3 regions of the Blautia sp. BCRC 81119 genome follow, and region 2 is predicted to be linked to each of the others. Evidence: predicted binding sites of a transcription regulator. Region 2 holds the regulator's gene; each other region holds the start of a gene.
The links. The regulator Rex, encoded in region 2, represses fermentation and respiration genes when NADH is low (regulators of the CRP and FNR family bind a similar motif). The targets are predictions, from matches to a motif close to ATTGTTAANTANTTAACAAT.
Positions count from the first base shown of each region.

Region 1: a site for Rex is predicted at 3,682-3,701, ahead of pckA (phosphoenolpyruvate carboxykinase (ATP)). Genes of this name have one in related genera too.
Region 3: a site for Rex is predicted at 2,621-2,640, ahead of DMI82_RS03650 (oxidoreductase). Genes of this name have one in related genera too.

Region 1 covers NZ_QJHD01000017.1:41,944-48,212, forward strand. The annotation lists gene DMI82_RS11070 (LysR family transcriptional regulator) at 1-531, opposite strand, end outside; gene DMI82_RS11075 (YoaK family protein) at 698-1,345, shown strand; gene DMI82_RS11080 (DUF4866 domain-containing protein) at 1,361-2,116, shown strand; gene DMI82_RS11085 (threonine/serine ThrE exporter family protein) at 2,213-3,541, opposite strand; gene pckA (phosphoenolpyruvate carboxykinase (ATP)) at 3,863-5,467, shown strand; NiCo riboswitch at 5,764-5,893, shown strand; gene DMI82_RS11100 (cation diffusion facilitator family transporter) at 6,095-6,269, shown strand, end outside.
Region 2 covers NZ_QJHD01000002.1:148,176-154,444, forward strand. The annotation lists gene pdxR (MocR-like pyridoxine biosynthesis transcription factor PdxR) at 1-1,308, opposite strand, end outside; gene DMI82_RS01745 (pyridoxamine kinase) at 1,401-2,267, shown strand; gene abc-f (ribosomal protection-like ABC-F family protein) at 2,298-4,214, opposite strand; gene DMI82_RS01755 (redox-sensing transcriptional repressor Rex) at 4,429-5,076, shown strand; gene DMI82_RS01760 (bifunctional ADP-dependent NAD(P)H-hydrate dehydratase/NAD(P)H-hydrate epimerase) at 5,138-6,269, shown strand, end outside.
Region 3 covers NZ_QJHD01000004.1:99,695-105,963, forward strand. The annotation lists gene DMI82_RS03630 (EutP/PduV family microcompartment system protein) at 124-654, opposite strand; gene DMI82_RS03635 (BMC domain-containing protein) at 673-1,104, opposite strand; gene DMI82_RS03640 (BMC domain-containing protein) at 1,116-1,481, opposite strand; gene DMI82_RS03645 (NUDIX hydrolase) at 1,823-2,326, opposite strand; gene DMI82_RS03650 (oxidoreductase) at 2,684-4,681, shown strand; gene DMI82_RS03655 (shikimate dehydrogenase) at 4,904-5,782, shown strand; gene aroD (type I 3-dehydroquinate dehydratase) at 5,820-6,269, shown strand, end outside.

The DNA.
Region 1 (6,269 bases), on a different contig from region 2:
ATCCTTATATTTGCTTCCGCATACAAGGATCTCCCGGTAACGCAGGAGACTTTTTTTCTGTAAAGGTTTGCGGATGGAGATCGGAGTGGTGACAATAGCGAAATCCACCGCATAATTTTTCAGTGCCTGTACTGCCTGAGGAGTAGAATGGTTAAAGAGGCGCAGGCGAACATGGGGATATTGCTCGCGGAACAGCTCCAGCTTTTCCAGAAGGATCAGACGCAGGGCATTTTCGCTGGCGCCGATGGAAACCAGACCATGCTCCAGCTCTCCGTTCTGGCGGATCTCCTCCTCGCCTAGGGACAGCTGCTCAAAAGCCAGGGCAACGTGTTCATAAAGCTGGCGGCCTTCCGGTGTAAGTGCGATTCCTTTGTTGGAGCGGAGAAAGAGCGTACATTTCAGCTCCTGCTCCAGGTTGTTCATACAGCGGGTGATATTTGGCTGATTGTTGTGAAGAGCTCTTGCTGCCTTGGTAAAGCTCTTATACTGGGCTACATAATAAAAGATCCGGTAGTAGTCGTAAGTGATCATGTATTGTCTCCATCCTGTGATATGATTTTAATATGTTTACGATATTAATAATACTTTTTACATTTGCTTCTGAGCAAACTATAATACACCCGAGGAAAAAAATCAATGACAGGAGTGATTTAGAGTGGTTTCAGGAGGCAGAAAGCTGCAGAGCGCAGACCGGCAGATGTCAGAAGCTTTTATCACAAGTGTATTTCTGGCAATGTCCGGCGGATTTCAGGATGCCTACACATACTTTACAAGAGATGAGGTGTTTTCCAACGCCCAGACAGGCAACGTGGTTCTGATGAGCCAAAATTTTATGACAGGACAGTGGGGAGAGGGCTTAAGGTACCTGTTCCCTGTTTTAGCCTTTGCCATTGGTGTTGTAGCGGCGGAGCGGATCCAGAGTACCTTTAAATATGCAAAAAAACTTCACTGGAGGCAGATGATCCTGCTGATCGAGATCCTGATCCTTTTTGCGGTGGGATTTATGCCGGGAGAATTGGATATGCTGGCAACCGTACTGGTATCCTTTTCCTGCGCCATGCAGGTACAGACCTTCCGGAAGGTGGGTGGTTATTCCTATGCAAGCACCATGTGCATTGGAAATTTACGAAGCGGCACGGCGGCGTTGTCCGTGTATTGTCGTGAAAAACGTCCGGAACAGTTGAAGCAGGCTCTTTATTATTTCGGAATAATTTTCTTTTTTGCCATTGGAGCCGGCGGCGGAGGAAATCTGTCCATGAGGCTGGGGATCCCGGCAATCTGGGTATCGGATGTTTTGCTTCTGCTCAGCTTTATTCTGATGTTTTCCAGTAAACATAGAGATTAGAAAGGGTGAGGAATTGTGGAAAACAGCACATTATTCCCAAGAGAGGAAAAGGCGGAGCTTTTATTTGAAAAGATCCTGAAGGATCCGGAGGCGTGCAGACGGCTGACGGAGACCTTCTATGAATCCATGGATGCGGATACAGACATAGAATGCGGATATCTTCCTCCGGAAAAATTCGCCTATGCATTGCTGGACGCATATAAAAACCGTGATCTGACAGCTCTCCTTATGGCGATCTGCCAGAACAGTATGTTTGATCTTCTGCGAAATTCTTTTCTGGCACCGTTCAGGTTCAATGCAGATGGACAGGAGAATCCGGTGTTTCTCACAGATGAAAACGGAAATTTTCTGCGGGAAAAGGGAATCCATGTAAGTGACAGGGATTACGACCGGTTCCGCAGGATATACAGGGAGAAACCTGGTGTAAAGATGTATCTGGCGTATGGCTATCGGAAGCGCCATTCCTATGATGAAGCTACCATGGAAGTTGAAGAGTATAAAATGGGCGAACATATCGGTGTGCTGCTGGTGTATGAGCTTCCGGACAGCATAAAGGAAAAGGAAACGGAGGCACAGGCCTATGCGGCTGTATGGGATATCATGATGGCAATTCAGAAGAAGCTTCCAAGAGCCTTTGTGTATTATGGGCAGGATTCTGTGGAGGATGGTGGCAAACGTTATGACGGACTGGGCGTTTTTCTACCCATCCATAAATTTGCGGACCGCCTGGAAAAAATGATCGGGATTGCTGATGAGATCGTAATGAAATAGAATGTACAAAAAAAGGACTGCTTTTGTATTGCTCCGGTTATCAGAAGGATAGCTGATGACCGGAAGCTACAGAAAGCAGTCCTTTTTGTATGCCCGTCAGGTGCAGTAGCGGAACATTTTGTCCGTAAGGATCCTGGCGAAAATAAGGCCCAGGGGAAGAGCAACGATGATCAGGATCGCAGCTGCAAACCAGGAGGCGGAAACATTCAGGGACATGATCCCCAGATTGTAGATTGCCCGGTAGAGATAAAGTCCGGGAACCATGATCACAATGGATGGCACGGTAATGGAAATCCTGGGATATCCCACTTTGGTTTTAATGAGGGAGGCCAGAAGTCCGGCTGTCAGTGCTCCGAAAAAAGCCGCGGCAGCAGGTGGGAAACCGGCAAGATCAACAAGCTCCAGACGCAAAGTGTTGGACAGTGCGCCGATGAAGGCGGCAGCTGCGGCTAGACGGACAGGGCTGTTGAACATGACCGAAAAGCCGAATACCCCGCAGAAGCTTGCCAGAAGCCGGAACAGGATCCTCTGAGCTGCCGAAAGCTCCAGAGGCAGGAAATCCACAGGCTTCAGATGAAGAAGCAGTGCCATCAGCCAGGCAGAGACAGCAGCCACCATTACAACAATAATGGCGTAGGCCAGTCGTTCCAGACCGGAACGCATATCCAGCTTGGCAAGGTCGATCCCGCTTGTGATAAACGGAAAGCCCGGAATGATAAACAGCATGGAACAGATGTACCCGGCCTCATGCTGGACGGAAATGTGGAACAGAAGCTCTGCCAGCTTCAGGAAGCCTGCATATACAAGACAGGCGGAGGAAACAGAAACTGCAATGCACATAAACAGAGTAAAATGATGCTTGCCAAGCTTGCAGCGGATGGCGTTTCCGATGCCTGCGCCTGCAAAAGCCAGGATCATTTCCAGCGGGCCACCGCCCAGAAGAAAAGTAAATGCACCACAGGCCAGTGCAGAAGCCAGTCCCAGGGCGGCAGGGGAATAAAGCCCGTGGATCCGCTCGATCTCATCTAACTGACTGTGCAGTGCTTCACCGCTCATATGGATACCCTCCGCAGGAAAATCACTGACAAAATGTTCCAGCCTGTTCAGTCTGGAAGTATTTACGCCGGTGGTAGTCAGACTAAGTGCATGGGAAAAACTGCTCTCACCGTCAAAGCAGGTGTAGCTTATAGACATCAGTCCGATATCTGCGGAACAGGTGATACCAAGTGCTTCTGACAATGTATTCATGGAACTCCGTACCCGCCAGGCACCGGTCCCACAGGAGAGAAGCATCATGCCTGTACGGCCGATCAGGGAAGCTTTTTCGGAAAGAGAAGCTTCGGTAATGGGCTGGCTGTTCTTGGTACTTACGTAGTTGTGCCAAGGGATTTCCATATGATTACGTTTGATCAGAATATCTGACATAGAAATCACTTCTTTCTATATATTAAAATCATATAGTTACTATTATAAATATATATAATAACTATAATCAGATATATTGTAGCCATTATTCTGAAAAAGTCAAGTATAGATGGAGTAAAATCTGACAGTACCAAAACGTCACTGTTAAAGATTTATCATTTTTTTGCGGAAAATGAATTTTTTTGGTTGCTTTTACGTACAATTTATGTATAATTGTGGATAGGGATGTTGGAATGACCAATTCCTATGGCAGGATGACAAAAACCTGCAGCAGTAGGTGGCTATCATAATTACTATTAAAGAAGAGAGGTAAATGTTAAGATGGCAAAAATCGATTTAACAAAGTATGGTATTACCGGAACAACTGAGATCGTGTACAATCCTTCCTACGAGACATTATTTGAGGAAGAGACCAAACCGGAGCTTGAAGGATTTGAGAAGGGTCAGGTCAGTGAGCTTGGTGCTGTCAATGTAATGACAGGTATCTACACAGGACGTTCCCCTAAAGACAAATATATCGTTATGGATGAGAACTCCAAGGACACAGTTTGGTGGACATCCGATGAGTACAAGAACGATAACCATCCGGCAACTCAGGAAGCATGGAATGCAGTTAAAGATCTTGCCAAGAAGGAGCTTTCCAACAAGAAACTTTTCGTAGTAGATGCATTCTGCGGAGCTAACAAAGACACACGTATGGCTATCCGTTTCATCGTTGAGGTTGCATGGCAGGCACACTTCGTAACAAACATGTTCATTCAGCCGACAGCTGAGGAGCTTGAGAACTTTGAGCCGGATTTCGTTGTTTACAACGCATCCAAGGCTAAAGTTGAGAACTACAAAGAATTAGGACTTAACTCTGAGACAGCTGTAATGTTCAACATTACAAGCCGTGAGCAGGTTATCGTTAATACATGGTACGGCGGAGAGATGAAGAAAGGTATGTTCTCCATGATGAACTACTATCTGCCGCTGAAGGGCATCGCTTCCATGCACTGCTCTGCAAACACAGACCTTAACGGAGAGAACACAGCAATCTTCTTCGGTCTTTCCGGAACAGGTAAGACAACACTTTCCACAGATCCTAAGCGTCTTCTGATCGGTGATGACGAGCATGGCTGGGATGACAACGGAGTATTCAACTTCGAGGGTGGATGCTACGCTAAGGTTATCAACCTTGACAAAGAGTCTGAGCCGGACATCTACAATGCGATCAAGAGAAACGCTCTTCTTGAGAACGTAACACTTGATGCTGAGGGCAAGATCGACTTCGCTGACAAGAGCGTAACAGAGAACACACGTGTTTCTTATCCGATCAACCACATCGAGAACATTGTTCGCCCTGTATCTTCTGCACCGGCAGCGAAAGAGGTTATCTTCCTGTCCGCAGATGCATTCGGCGTACTTCCTCCAGTATCTATCCTGACACCGGAGCAGACACAGTACTACTTCCTTTCCGGATTCACAGCTAAGCTTGCTGGTACAGAGCGTGGAATCACAGAGCCTACTCCTACATTCTCCGCATGCTTCGGACAGGCATTCCTTGAGCTTCATCCGACAAAATATGCTGAGGAGCTCGTTAAGAGAATGGAGAAGAGTGGTGCGAAAGCATACCTCGTTAACACAGGATGGAATGGAACTGGAAAACGTATCTCCATCAAAGATACTCGTGGTATCATCGATGCTATCCTTGACGGATCTATCCTTAAAGCTCCGACAAAGAAGATCCCATTCTTCAACTTCGAGGTTCCGACAGAGCTTCCGGGCGTAGATCCTGCAATCCTTGACCCACGTGACACATATGCAGATGCTGCAGAGTGGGAGACAAAGGCTAAAGATCTTGCTGCAAGATTCGTTAAGAACTTTGCTAAATATGAAGGAAATGCAGCTGGTAAAGCACTCGTTGCAGCTGGCCCGCAGGCATAATCAGTCATTCCAACTGAATACAGATCGTAGACTTAACCGGGAGCGGATTTATCCGCTCCCGGTTTTTTGACAAACAACTGAGGATTTATTATTTGATATAGAACTGTGCAGTGCGAAGCATGTTTCCAGACATGGAATAAACAGAAAGTTGAAGATATCTACCTGTAAAATAAAAAACTTTGGCTTGACTAACAAAGGACATATGGTGTATCCTTTCTGAGAAGTTAAGCGGGAGACCAGTAAGACTGTAAAAATTCTCTTTGCACTGCATTACATTCGAACAGGATGCGAGATCAACAGTACAAACTGAGCAGGCGATGCTTTTCGGAATCGAAAATATTAATCCGAAGGCATGGGGCCGGGCCGCAGGAAGCGGCAGCGGATATGGAATGTGACTTTGCTTTCAGACATATCTGCGGGACAGTGTATGTTTCGCAGGTATGTCTTTTTTACTGCAAAAATATGGATGGTACAGATGGTAGAAGTTGAGGTATCCATATATATAAAAGAAAGAACACCGGCGGAAAATCGCACTGCAGCGAGTAGTGAAGGAACCGCCGGTTTTTTCACGGAAAATGTTGTGCCATAAGAAGAACCTGATCATATATTTAAAAGGAGGTCCTGTTTATGGAACACACAGAAAACAAAACAATTATACATGATACAGAAAAAACAGCTTCATGGGAACAGCAGACAGCAATGAAGGTATCCGGGATCAGTATTCTGGTAAACCTTTTATTATCTGTATTTAAACTGATCGCAGGTATTGTGGCACATTCAGGAGCGATGATCTCGGATGCCA
Region 2 (6,269 bases):
GGTAACATCCTTCAGAAGCTGACAGGCAGGCAGAAAATCCTTGGATGGAATGGAGGAGCAGGAGAGGACCAGGGTGACCTCGGCTCCGTTTTCTCTGAGAACCTCCAGTCCCAGACCACGGTTCCGGGCTCTGTCTGTCAGTTCACTGCCTGTGAGAGAACAGGGAAGAGTAAGGGCAAGGCTGGTTCCTGCGGCTCCTGTTTGGATCTGGCAGTCCTGGCCGAAGGTTTCCCGGACAGCCTGGGAAAGAGCCTTCAGCTTCTGGGAATAAAGGCGGCGGAGCTTTCTTGTCTGGGAAGCCAGATGCCCGTCGCGGATAAACTGGCAGAGTGCAATCTGTTCTGCCTTGGAAGCAGTCTGATTATAAAAGGCTGCTTTTTTTGTATATTTTTCCCGGAGAGAGCGCGGCAGTACCATGAAGCTGACACGGATGGAGGGCAGCAGCAGCCTGGAAAAGGAACCGATATAGACAACGTTTTCACCACCTGCAAGGCCGAAAAGTGAAGGCGTCGGTTTCTGGAAATAAACAAATTCGTTTTCGAAATCATCCTCAATGATCAGATGGTCATTGATCTCCGCATGACGGATCAGCTCCAGGCGTCGTTTTACCGGCATGATCTCGCCCCATTTCGTCATGTGAGCAGGAGAAACATAGATCACATCGCAGCTTTTGTCCCGGTAATGGACATCAAAGCCGTAATCCTGAAAGATGGTGCTGCATGTGGTGAAGGATGGTGTGGGGAACGAAACGGTTTTCCGTTCATGGATCAGAGGGCAGAGGATCTGGAGAAGGGGCTGGAGACCGGCCCCTACTACAATGTCATCCGGGGAGCAGATCACATTTCTGCGTTCCCGGATATAGTCTGCGAGAACCTCCCGGAAATCGCTTTCGCCCTGGGGTTCGCCATAAGAAAGCATACGGTCGCCCTGGCGGAGGGCACTTTTGATGTAACGCTGCCACAGATCAAAACGGAAGCTTTCCCGGTCAACACCGGAAGAAGCAAAATCATAAAGGCAGGGCGTGATATCCTTATCCTGTTTTTCGGGGGTAAGCAGATGCTGCTTGGAAGCAATGCCGGTGACATAATAGCCGCTCTGTGCCCTGGCGATGATATAGCCGTCTGCTGCCAGCAGAAGATAGGCATTTTCGATGGTGGTACGGCTCAGCTTCAGCTCCTGGGCGCATTTGCGGAGGGAGGGCATTTTGCTTCCGGGAAGGAGACGGCCTTCCAGGATCAGTTTCCGGTAATAGTGATAAACCTCCAGATAAAGGTGTTCTTTTTTGTGTTCTGCAGATATATTTAACATAAGTATGATGATTTCCTTCCAAAAATGATTGCGTAAACCTGACAGTTCATTCTATAATATTACAGAAAAAAACTCAAGACTGGAGAATTACCATGAAAAAAATAGCAGTGATCAATGATCTTTCCGGGCTGGGGAAATGTTCACTGACAGCAGCGATCCCGGTGATCTCGGTGATGGGAGTCCAGGCGTGTCCACTTCCCACCGCTGTTTTAAGCAACCAGACCGGTTATGAAAGTTATTTCTGTGAGGATTTCACAGAGCATATGGAACCATATATGGAGCAGTGGAAAAAAAGAGGATTTTTCCCGGATGGGATCTATACAGGATTTCTTTCTGACGATAAGCAGGCAGACAGGATCCTGAAATTTATGGATGCGTTTGCAGGGAAGGATACTCTGATCCTTACAGATCCGGTGATGGGGGATGACGGCGCGGTTTATCCGATCTATACAGAAGAGCTTCGTAGCCGGTTCTGCGAACTGACACGTCGTTCCTATGTGATCACACCGAACCTTACGGAAGCCCTCCTTCTTCTCTACGGAAAAGAAAAAATGGAGGAGATCTGGAAGGAACTGCAAAAGGCATCAGAGGCCCGGCGGATGGAAGAAATCCGGGAGATCGGGTGCGGACTTGCCCGGAAATTTTCACTTCCTGCCGTTGTGATCACCGGAGTGGATCACAGGGAGGAGGGGCAGCCTCTGAAAATGGGGAATCTTGTCCTGGAAAACGGAAACAGCTCCTGGGTATTTGCAGAGAAATCCGGCGGAAGCTATTCCGGGACAGGAGATCTTTTTGCATCCGTGCTCAGTGCAGGGCTGGTAAAAAGATATTCCATGAAAACCTGTGCAGAGCTGGCCGTGGATTTTATCTCGGCATCGATCCGGGATGCGGTGGAGGAAGGAACAGACCGTAACGATGGTGTATGCTTTGAACAGCATCTCGGCATGCTGCTTCCATAAAAACATAAGGGGATAAAAAAGAGCTGACCGTCAGGCCAGCTCTTCCCATTTTTCATAAAGTTCTTCCAGTTCTTCAGCGATGGATGCTTTTTCGCGGCTCAGCTTTGTACATTCCGCTACATTGGTGCAGACATCCGGAAGGACCATGGTTTCGTCGATCTCGCTGTCTCTTGTTTCCAGCTCTTCGATACGGGCTTCGACTTTTTTTAGCTCGGCTTCCCGTTTTCGTTTCTTTGCCTGTTCTTCCTTCATCTGCTGCCAGGAAAGCTTGTTCTCGGAAACCGCTTTTTCTTCTGCAGGTGCCTCCGGAGAAGTGCTTCCCGGTGCATAGGTACTGGTCAGCTCCTCCTTCTTTTCCAGATAGTAATCATAATCACCGATGTAATTTACCACTGCCTGGTTTGTCAGCTCCATGATCCTGGTCGCAGTCTGATTGATAAAGTAACGGTCATGGGATACATAAAGGACTGTACCGGTGTAGCTGACCAGTGCTTCCTCCAGGATCTCCTTGGAGGCAATATCCAGATGGTTGGTAGGCTCGTCAAGGATCAGGAAGTTGGCTTCGGAAAGCATCAGCTTTGCAAGGGAAACACGGCCTCTTTCTCCACCGGAAAGTGCGGAGATCTCCTTGAAAACATCATCTCCGGTAAAGAGAAATGCGGCAAGCATATTTCGGATCTCGGTCTCTGTGAGAGTCGGATAAGTATCGGAGATCTCCTGGAAAATCGTTTTGTCCATATGCAGAACATGATGTTCCTGATCGTAATAACCGATCTGCACCTTGGAACCAAGGGAAAATTTGCCGGCATCTGCCTCAATAAGACCGTTGATGATCTTCAGCATGGTGGTCTTTCCGGTTCCGTTGTTTCCGATCAGTGCCACACGCTCGCCGCGTTTGATATCAAAGGAGATATCGGAGAACAGGGTCTGTCCCGGAAAGGCCTTGGAAAGCGCTTCCACGTGGAGCACATCGTTTCCGCTTAACACCCGTGGTTCCAGCGAGATACGCATCCGGTCCTGGAGCTCAAGAGGTTTTTCAATTCTCTGTACACGGTCCAGCATTTTTTCACGGCTTTCCGCACGTTTGATGGATTTTTCACGGTTAAAGGATTTCAGCTTGGCGATAACGGCTTCCTGATGCTTGATATCCCGCTGCTGATTTAAGTATGCCTTGTACTGTGCGTCACGAAGCTGAGCCTTCTTGAGAGCATAGGCAGAGTAGTTGCCGCTGTATACGCGGGTCTGTCCGGCTTCGATCTCAATGACCTTGGTGACCACCTTATCCAGAAAATAACGGTCATGGGAGACGATAAAAACAGCTCCCGGATAATTCAGAAGATAAGTTTCCAGCCAGGAGATGCTTTCCATATCCAGGTGATTGGTTGGCTCATCCAGAAGCAGGATATCCGGCTTGGAAAGAAGCATCTTGCCCAGCGCCACGCGGGTTTTCTGACCGCCGGAAAGAGTTTCAATCTGCTTGTCATAATCTTCCTCCGTGAAGCCGAGACCCTTTAAGACACCGGTCAGCTCACTTTTGTAAGCGTATCCGTTCTCCAGCTCAAACTGATGGGTCAGGCGGGTATAGGTTTCCATCAGACGGTTCAGCTCATCACCGGTCACCGTGTTCATTTCCTGTTCCATATTGCGGATACGGCGTTCCATATCGATGATGTGCTGCTTGGTGGTAAGAAGCTCTTCGTAGATGGTATGATGTCCGTGGATATCCTGGTACTGGGCAAGATAGCCGATATTTTTATCCCGGGCAAGCACCACGGTACCGGAATCAGCAGAAAGCTCCTGCATGATGATACGCAGCAGTGTGGTCTTTCCTGCACCGTTGCAGCCGATCAGAGCAGCCTTTTCACGGTCTTCAATGTGAAAGGATGCATCATTTAAAATTACTTTTTCGCCAAAGGCCTTGCATATATTCTGACATGATAAAATCATAAAAACTGTCCTCCTGTATAAAGAATCACCCCTGTTTATGTCTGAACAGGGAAAAATCCTCCACCTATTATAACGGAAACTGCCGGGATTTCAAAGAAAAAATCAATTATTAGAAAAAATATAAAGAAATTTGTACAGAATAGACAACTTTAATTGACAGGAAAATGTCAATTCGTTATAATTAACCTAGTGTAAGGTAAGGAGGAAAACTATCGTGGAGACAAAACAAATCTCGAAAGCGGTGATTAAGCGTCTGCCACGCTATTACCGCTACTTAGGAGAGCTGATGGAAGATAATGTAGAACGTATTTCTTCCAATGAATTAAGTAAGAAGATGCATACCACAGCTTCTCAGATCCGTCAGGATCTTAATAATTTTGGCGGTTTTGGGCAGCAGGGGTATGGCTATAATGTACACTATCTTTATACAGAGATCGGTAAGATCCTGGGACTGGATACCGTTCATCCGATGATCATCCTGGGTGCCGGTAATCTGGGACAGGCACTTGCCAATTATGTGGATTTTGAGAAGCGCGGGTTCAGGCTGGTTGGTATCTTTGACGTAAATCCTGTGCTTGAGGGCATCGCAGTCCGTGGACTTGAGATCCAAATGCTCAGTGAGCTTCCGTTTTTCCTGAGAGAGAATAACGTGGAGATCGCGATTCTGACACTTCCCAAGAATAAAGCCAAGGAAATGGCGGATATCCTGGTGGAGAACGGGATCAAGGCAATCTGGAATTTTGCACATCTCGATCTTGAGACACCGGATGATGTGATCGTAGAGAACGTTCATCTTTCCGAGAGTCTGATGACACTGTCTTATAATCTCAGTAAATACAGGCAGGAACATGTGGATAAGTAAGAATTGTTAAGCTGCCGGAAACGGCAGCTTTCTCTATGACAGAGGGGAGGCAGAAGACAGAATGAAGAAGCTTGTTACCTGCAAAGAAATGAAGGATCTGGACTCCACAACGATCCGTGAGATCGGAGTTCCCTCCGAGGTTCTGATGGAGCGGGCAGCACTGAAGGTGGTAGAGGAAACAGAAAAGTATCTCCAGAAGGACGAAAGGATCCTGGTAGTCTGCGGAAGCGGAAATAATGGCGGTGACGGTATCGCTGTTGCCAGATTGTTCCATCTGAAGGGGATCCGGGTAGAGTTTTATATGGTCGGAAACAAAGATAAAATGACCAGAGAGACTGCTCTTCAGTATAAGATCGCTTCCGGTTATCGTGTCCCGGAGGTGAATAACCCGCAGTGGAGTGAATATACTACTATAGTAGATGCCGTGTTTGGGGTAGGCCTGACGCGTCCGATCGAGGGGCATTATGCTGATATCATCCATGAGATGAACAGTGCGAGGGCCAAAAAGATCGCAGTTGACATCCCGTCAGGAGTGAACGGAGATACTGGCCTGGAAATGGGAATTGCCTTCAGCGCCGATCTGACTGTCACATTTGCCTACCGGAAAAGAGGTCTTTGCTTTTATCCGGGAAGACTGTATGCAGGAAGGATCGTTACCGCCGATATCGGGATCTATGAGCAAGAAGCTGTGACTGCATCTGCCGCCTGTCTGGAAAATAAAGATCTGAAGCTGTTTCCGGAACGTGATCCCGGCGGAAACAAGGGTACCTTCGGAAAAGTGCTCTTTGTGACCGGAAGTGAGGGAATGTGCGGAGCCGCTTATTTAAGCGCCAGTGCAGCACTTCGTGCCGGTGCGGGAATGGTAAAGATCCAGACTGTGGAAGCCAACAGGATCCCACTGCAGATACTCCTTCCGGAGGCTATGGTCTGCAGCCGCTTTGATCAGGAATCCAATGAACAGCTTCTATCCTGGTGTGATGTGATCGTGATCGGACCGGGACTTGGAACATCAGTGGCCAGCCGTGAGAGAGAACAGTGGTTTCTCACGGCGGCTGCCCGGGAGAAAAAGCCGCTGATCCTGGATGCGGACGGCCTGAACCTTCTGGCTGCACATCCACAGTGGTATCAGTATCTGGGAGAGCATGTAGTCCTGACACCGCATATCGGAGAAATGAGCCGGCTCAGTGGCAGAA
Region 3 (6,269 bases), on a different contig from region 2:
GGGATCTTACATTTCAGCCCACGAATCTTCCAAACGATGACAGTATATCACAGTTCCGGAGGAATTTCTACTTTTTCTGTTTGAATTTTGTATTTTTATTCATTTTTCGTGAATATTACTATTTTACCGTATGGATTCCGGATACTCCACCCCTTCCGGCATGGAATCCCATTCGTTAAGGCCAAGGCTCTGCTTGAATTTCGCCTGTTCAAGCGTAAGCGTCGGGAGATCATCCTGCAGATAATCCATCAGCTCGCTGATGCCTTCCCTTGTCTTGTTATTTACCATAAAGATCCTCTCACAGCCCATGTTCTCCATCCACTGTCTGACCATGGGAATGTTGGCATGGGGAGAATCCACCTTGGTGATGATCCCGATCAGCGGCCGTAGTAGAAAATTCCTGCTGCCGTCACTAAACAGGTTAAAGGGCTCATTGGCTGCCTGTACAATGGCGATCACATCCGCCTCAAAGGAAAAGCAGGCCAGTCCTACGCTGAAATGCTTGGATTCCGCATATTCTCCCGGTGAATCAATAGTATCTTCATTTGTATTGGTATACTGAGTCTTATGATAATGAAGCTCTTCCCCTTTAAGCGCCTGTGTCAGGGATGTTTTGCCGGCTTCACTTCGACCCATCAGAAAAATTTTTTTCATTTTTTATCCCGTCCTGCCTCAGCTTCTGTGGATCTTACAGACATCGAATTTCAATGTCTCATGGAAAAATCGTACCACTTCCTCCACGGCTGTCATCACTTCCGTAAAACCGCCTGTCAGGATCAGCGTCCCGCAGAAACGATCCATAAATCCTACTTCCACATGAGCTGCCTTCACTGCAACATCTGCCGCAACCACGATTGCCTCCCAGGGTGTGACACGGACCATGCCGATGGCATCTCCTCTGTGATCTTCACCTTCATGAACACCGATATGTAACGCAAGATTCTCATATATCGATCTGTCATTTGGTGTAAAAACATGTGCAAAGGAAAGCTCCTTTCCAGGTACTCTCACCCGGGTCAGCCGAAGTCTTCTTCCCTTAAGGTTCTCATAATCATCATGAAACAGCCTCTCCAGCAGTTCTTCCTTTGTTATCCGTTCTTCCATGGTACACTTCCTTATCTCTTGGTGATATTGCATACTACATATCCCAGAGTATCACGGAAATAATCCACGATCTCCTCCATTGCAGTCTGCACATCGGAAATCTCTCCTGTTATGATCAGTGTTCCTGTAAAACGGTCTGCAAATCCAAGATACACATTACCGCTCTTCACAGCAATATCGGATGCGATCACAGCAGACTCGGAAGGTGTCATGTTCATGATACCAATTGCAGATGATCCATAGTCCACCTGCGGATTCAGTCCAAGCTTCTGATATATGATAGGTGCCGGACCACCCATGATATGGGCAAATGTGATCTCCTTACCGGCTACGGTTTCCTGTACGATTCTGATCTGATCTCTATGTTCATCCGCCATTGATGATTCCTCGCTTTCAAAAATTTCGTATTACAGCATTTTTTTAATTACTGCTATATTCTTCCCGATCGATCTATAGCACTCTCAGAAATTACTGCATCAAGTTCAGCTGTGCAAAACATAATTTGATGCGTCAGATGTTCTCGACGTACGTAATATTCGATAAGCCGGACTCTGTTCATCCGGCTTATAATTTCCCTACGTTAAATTTTACTATCTGAGCCTCTTAATGTCAATACAATTCTTCGAAAATAAGGCAAAAAACAACGTTAATCGAAATATAAATCCACAGAAAACAACATCTATTTCCACATCAGGATAAAAATCATTCAAAAATCTGCTCAGAACTCAAACACCTTCTTAATACTGTCATAATGTAGGAATTTTCCCTCTGCGGCAAACGCCCGGATCTGCTCCAGGGTTGCAAACATATATCCGTCTGTCTCTTCTGTCTGAAGCTTCAGATCCTTATCCTCCACATCCATGACAAAACGGTACACATCCACAAAGTAATTATCTCCTTCCCCCGGGTTCTCTCTTTTATATGTAAAAAGGTATCCGCCCTCTGCCTCACTGGCGTCCAGTCCGGTCTCCTCTTTCACCTCACGGAGTACTGCATCACGGGAAGCCTCTCCTGCCTGGGCTGCACCGCCGGAAACCTCCCACCAGCCCGGAGCCCAGGCCTTTGTCATCACACGTTTAGTAATAAGAAAGGTCTTGTCCGGTCTTGCTACCACGCCCAAAACTGTCAGATGATACTCTCCATCCTTTAAACACCAGTCATTGCGCTTCATAGTTCGTCCTGTCGGTTTCTTATCTGCATCGTAAATATCCCAGAATTCCATTTTATCTATCTCCTGTCTTTTTACAGAACGCGGAAATACAGTCTTACATTTGATCCGTTTCAGCCTGCCCGTTTCTCCGTTTTCTGTATCTTTTTTATTTGTTATGATAACACGTTAAAATCATATATGTAAACCCCTGGATCCGATACCATTTTCCAGTTAGCGTTACCGTTCTACATCTGTTTTTTTCACATTATAAACATGCAAGTACCTGCAGCCTGAAAGATGATACACAAAAATCTATAGATTATTTTTATTATATCGCTCGTATTATGAATTAGTTTTATAGATTATTTTGTTATATAATTAACACAAACAAACGATTCTATTTAAAATAACCAGGGAGGTTTTTTTCAGATGAAGAATGATTATCCGCATATTTTTTCCCCATTAACCGTTAAAAATATGACTATCAAGAACCGTATTGTTATGATGCCGATGGGCACCAACTACGGTGAACAGAACGGCGAAATGAGTTTTCTTCATATCAATTATTATGAGCAGCGTGCGAAGGGTGGCACAGGTCTCATCATCGTAGAGAACGCAAGCATCGATTCCCCGCAAGGCTCCAACGGAACCACACAGCTGCGCATCGACCATGACAACTATCTGCCACGTCTTTTCAAATTCTGTGAAAATATTCATAGATACGGAACAAAGATCGCGATCCAGATCAACCATGCCGGAGCTTCCGCTGTTTCTTCCAGGATCAACATGCAGCCGGTTTCCGCATCTGACGTTCCATCCAAAGAAGGCGGCGAGATCCCGCGACCTCTTTCCAAAGACGAGATCCTTCACATCGTAAAAAAATACGGTGAGGCTGCAAAACGTGCACAGACAGCTGGCTTTGACGCGGTAGAGATCCATGCAGGACACTCCTATCTGATCAGTCAGTTCCTCTCCCCGATCACAAACAAGCGTACCGACGAGTTCGGCGGATCTGTTGAGAACCGTACCCGTTTCTGCCGTATGGTCATCGATGAGGTAAGGAAACAGGTAGGACCTTTCTTCCCGATCATGCTCCGTCTCAGTGCGGATGAGCTGATGGAAGGCGGAAATACACTGGAGGATACTCTGGAATACCTGGATTATCTTCAGGAAGAGGTTGATATCTTTGATGTTTCCTGCGGACTTAACGGTTCCATCCAGTACCAGATCGATGCAAATTATCTCCCGGACGGATGGCGTTCCTACATGGCAAAGGCCGTAAGAGAAAAATTCAACAAGCCATGTATCTCCATGGGTAATGTCCGTGACCCGAAGGTTGCTGAGCGTATCCTGGCTGACGGTGATGCAGACTTGATCGGTATGGGCCGTGGTCTGATCGCAGACCCTGCATGGGTAAACAAGGTTGCCACAGGTCATGAGTGTGACCTCCGCAAATGTATCTCCTGTAACGTTGGCTGTGCCGGAAACCGTATCGGTGTAAACCGTCCGATCCGCTGTACTGTAAACCCATCTGTTCTTGAGGGCGATGTATATAAGAAAAAACATGTAAATAAAAACTGCAACGTAGTCGTTATCGGCGGCGGCACTGCCGGACTGGAAGCTGCCTGTACAGCCGCAGAGGTTGGATGCAATACCTTCCTTCTGGAAAAAGGCAATGAGCTTGGCGGACTTGCATCTCTGATCTCAAAGATCCCTGCAAAGAACCGTCTTGCTGATTTCCCGCACTATCTCATGCATCGTGCTGAACAGCTTGATAATCTTTACATCTTCAAAAACACAGAAGGAACACCGGAAAACATCCGCAAGTTCCATCCGAATATCATCGTAAGCTCCACCGGCTCCGCTCCGCTTCTGCCTCCGATCGCAGGACTGAAGGATCGTATTGACAACGAGAAACATAATATTTATTCTATTCTTGGTATGATCAGCCACATTAATGATTTTCCGAAGGATCTGGAAGGCAAAAAGGTTGTTGTTGTAGGCGGCGGTGCTGTAGGTCTTGATGTTGTGGAATTCTTTGCTGACAGAAACGCAGACATCTCTATCGTTGAGATGATGGATCAGATCGGACGTGATCTTGACCCGGTAAGCAAAAATGACACAAAGACCATGATGAAAAAACACAATGTACATCAGCTTACAAAAACTGCTCTCCTTGAGGTTAAGGATTCTTCCTTCCTTGTCAGGGGCGACGGTGAGCCTTATGAGCTTCCATTTGAGTACGGCTTCGTATGTCTCGGAATGAGAGCTCAGGGACAGCTTTACCAGAACCTCACAGAGGAATTTTCTTCTGAGGATGTTGAGATCATGAACATCGGCGACAGCCAGAGAGCAAGACGAATCATTGACGGTACCCAGGAAGGACGCAATATCCTTACCATTCTTGAGCAGAAGGGATACCTTTAATATTTTTCCGCTATACCCTTTCCGGGAATATTTCAATCCTTCTACCGGAAAGTGTATATAGATCTGTTACAGTTCACTCGGTGATCCGTAACATAGTTTTTCCACGTCTTCCTCCCCCGCAGCCGTCCGGAGAATGTCCGCAACTTCTTCAGATCTATGTGGCGGGAGGTTTAAAAAAGACAAATCTTCATCCAGATTTTACCAATGAGAGGAGTTATTACCATGTCAGAAAGAATCACAGGACATACCGAACTGATTGGTCTTATGGCATATCCGATCCGCCACTCCAGCTCTCCTGCCATGCAGAATGAAGCTTTTGCAAAGCTTGGCTATGATTATGCATATCTTGCATTTGAGATTGGTGCAGACGAGATCGAGGATGCTGTAAAGGCCATCCGTACTCTGAAAATGAGAGGTTCCAACGTTTCCATGCCGAACAAAACTCTGGTAGGCCAGTACCTTGACGAGCTTTCACCGGCAGCAGAAATGTGCGGCGCTGTAAACACCATCGTTAATGATCATGGTCATCTTACAGGCCATATCACAGACGGTATCGGATTTATGGCAGCACTGAAAGACAATAACATCAACGCCATCGGAAAGAAAATGACCATCGTAGGTGCAGGTGGTGCCGCAACTGCTATCGAGATCCAGGCAGCACTTGACGGTGTAGGCGAGATCGTGATCTTCAACCGCAAAGATGAATTCTGGGACCGTGCAGTATCTACGGTAGAAAAGATCAACACCAGAACTTCAAGCCATGCTGTTCTCTATGATCTGGCAGATCTTGACCAGCTGAAAACAGAAATGGCTGACAGTTATATTTTCGTAAATGCGACAGGTGTTGGAATGAAACCACTGGAAGGTCAGTCCGTTGTTCCGGACAAGTCTTACTTCCGCCCGGAGCTTATCGTTGTTGACGTGCCTTACTCCCCTCTTAAAACTGCTATGCGTTCTATGGCAAAGGAAGTTGGCTGCAAGACAATGAACGGCCTTGGCATGATGCTTTTCCAAGGCTCCGCTGCATTTGAACTGTGGACCGGCGAACCGATGCCGATCGAACATATGAAAGAGATTCTTAACATCAGATACGACGACTAAACTGCTATCTGTTCCTGTCGTATCAGAAAGGACCATTATGAAAACAGTTCAGGTAAGAAATATCACACTCGGAGAGGGAAGACCGAAGATCTGTGTCCCGATCGTGGGACAGACAAAGGATGATATCCTCCTTGAGGCAGGGACCTTCGCAAGGATACCCGTAGACGTTGTGGAATGGCGTGTTGACTGGTTTGAGGACGTTTTTGACACAGACAAGGTTCTGGATGTGGCAAAAGATCTCCAGACCGTTTTAAAGGACACTCCGATCCTCTTCACCTTCCGTACGGCAAAGGAAGGCGGAGAAAAAGCAATCTCCAATAAAGATTACAAAGCTCTTAACATGGCCGTTGCAAAGAGCGGCTATGTAGATCTCATTGATGTAGAAGCCTTCACAGGTGAGGAGATCGTAAAAAGCATGATCCAGGAAGCACACAGCTATGGCGTAAAGGTCATCGCTTCCAACCATGATTTTGACGCAACTCCTGCG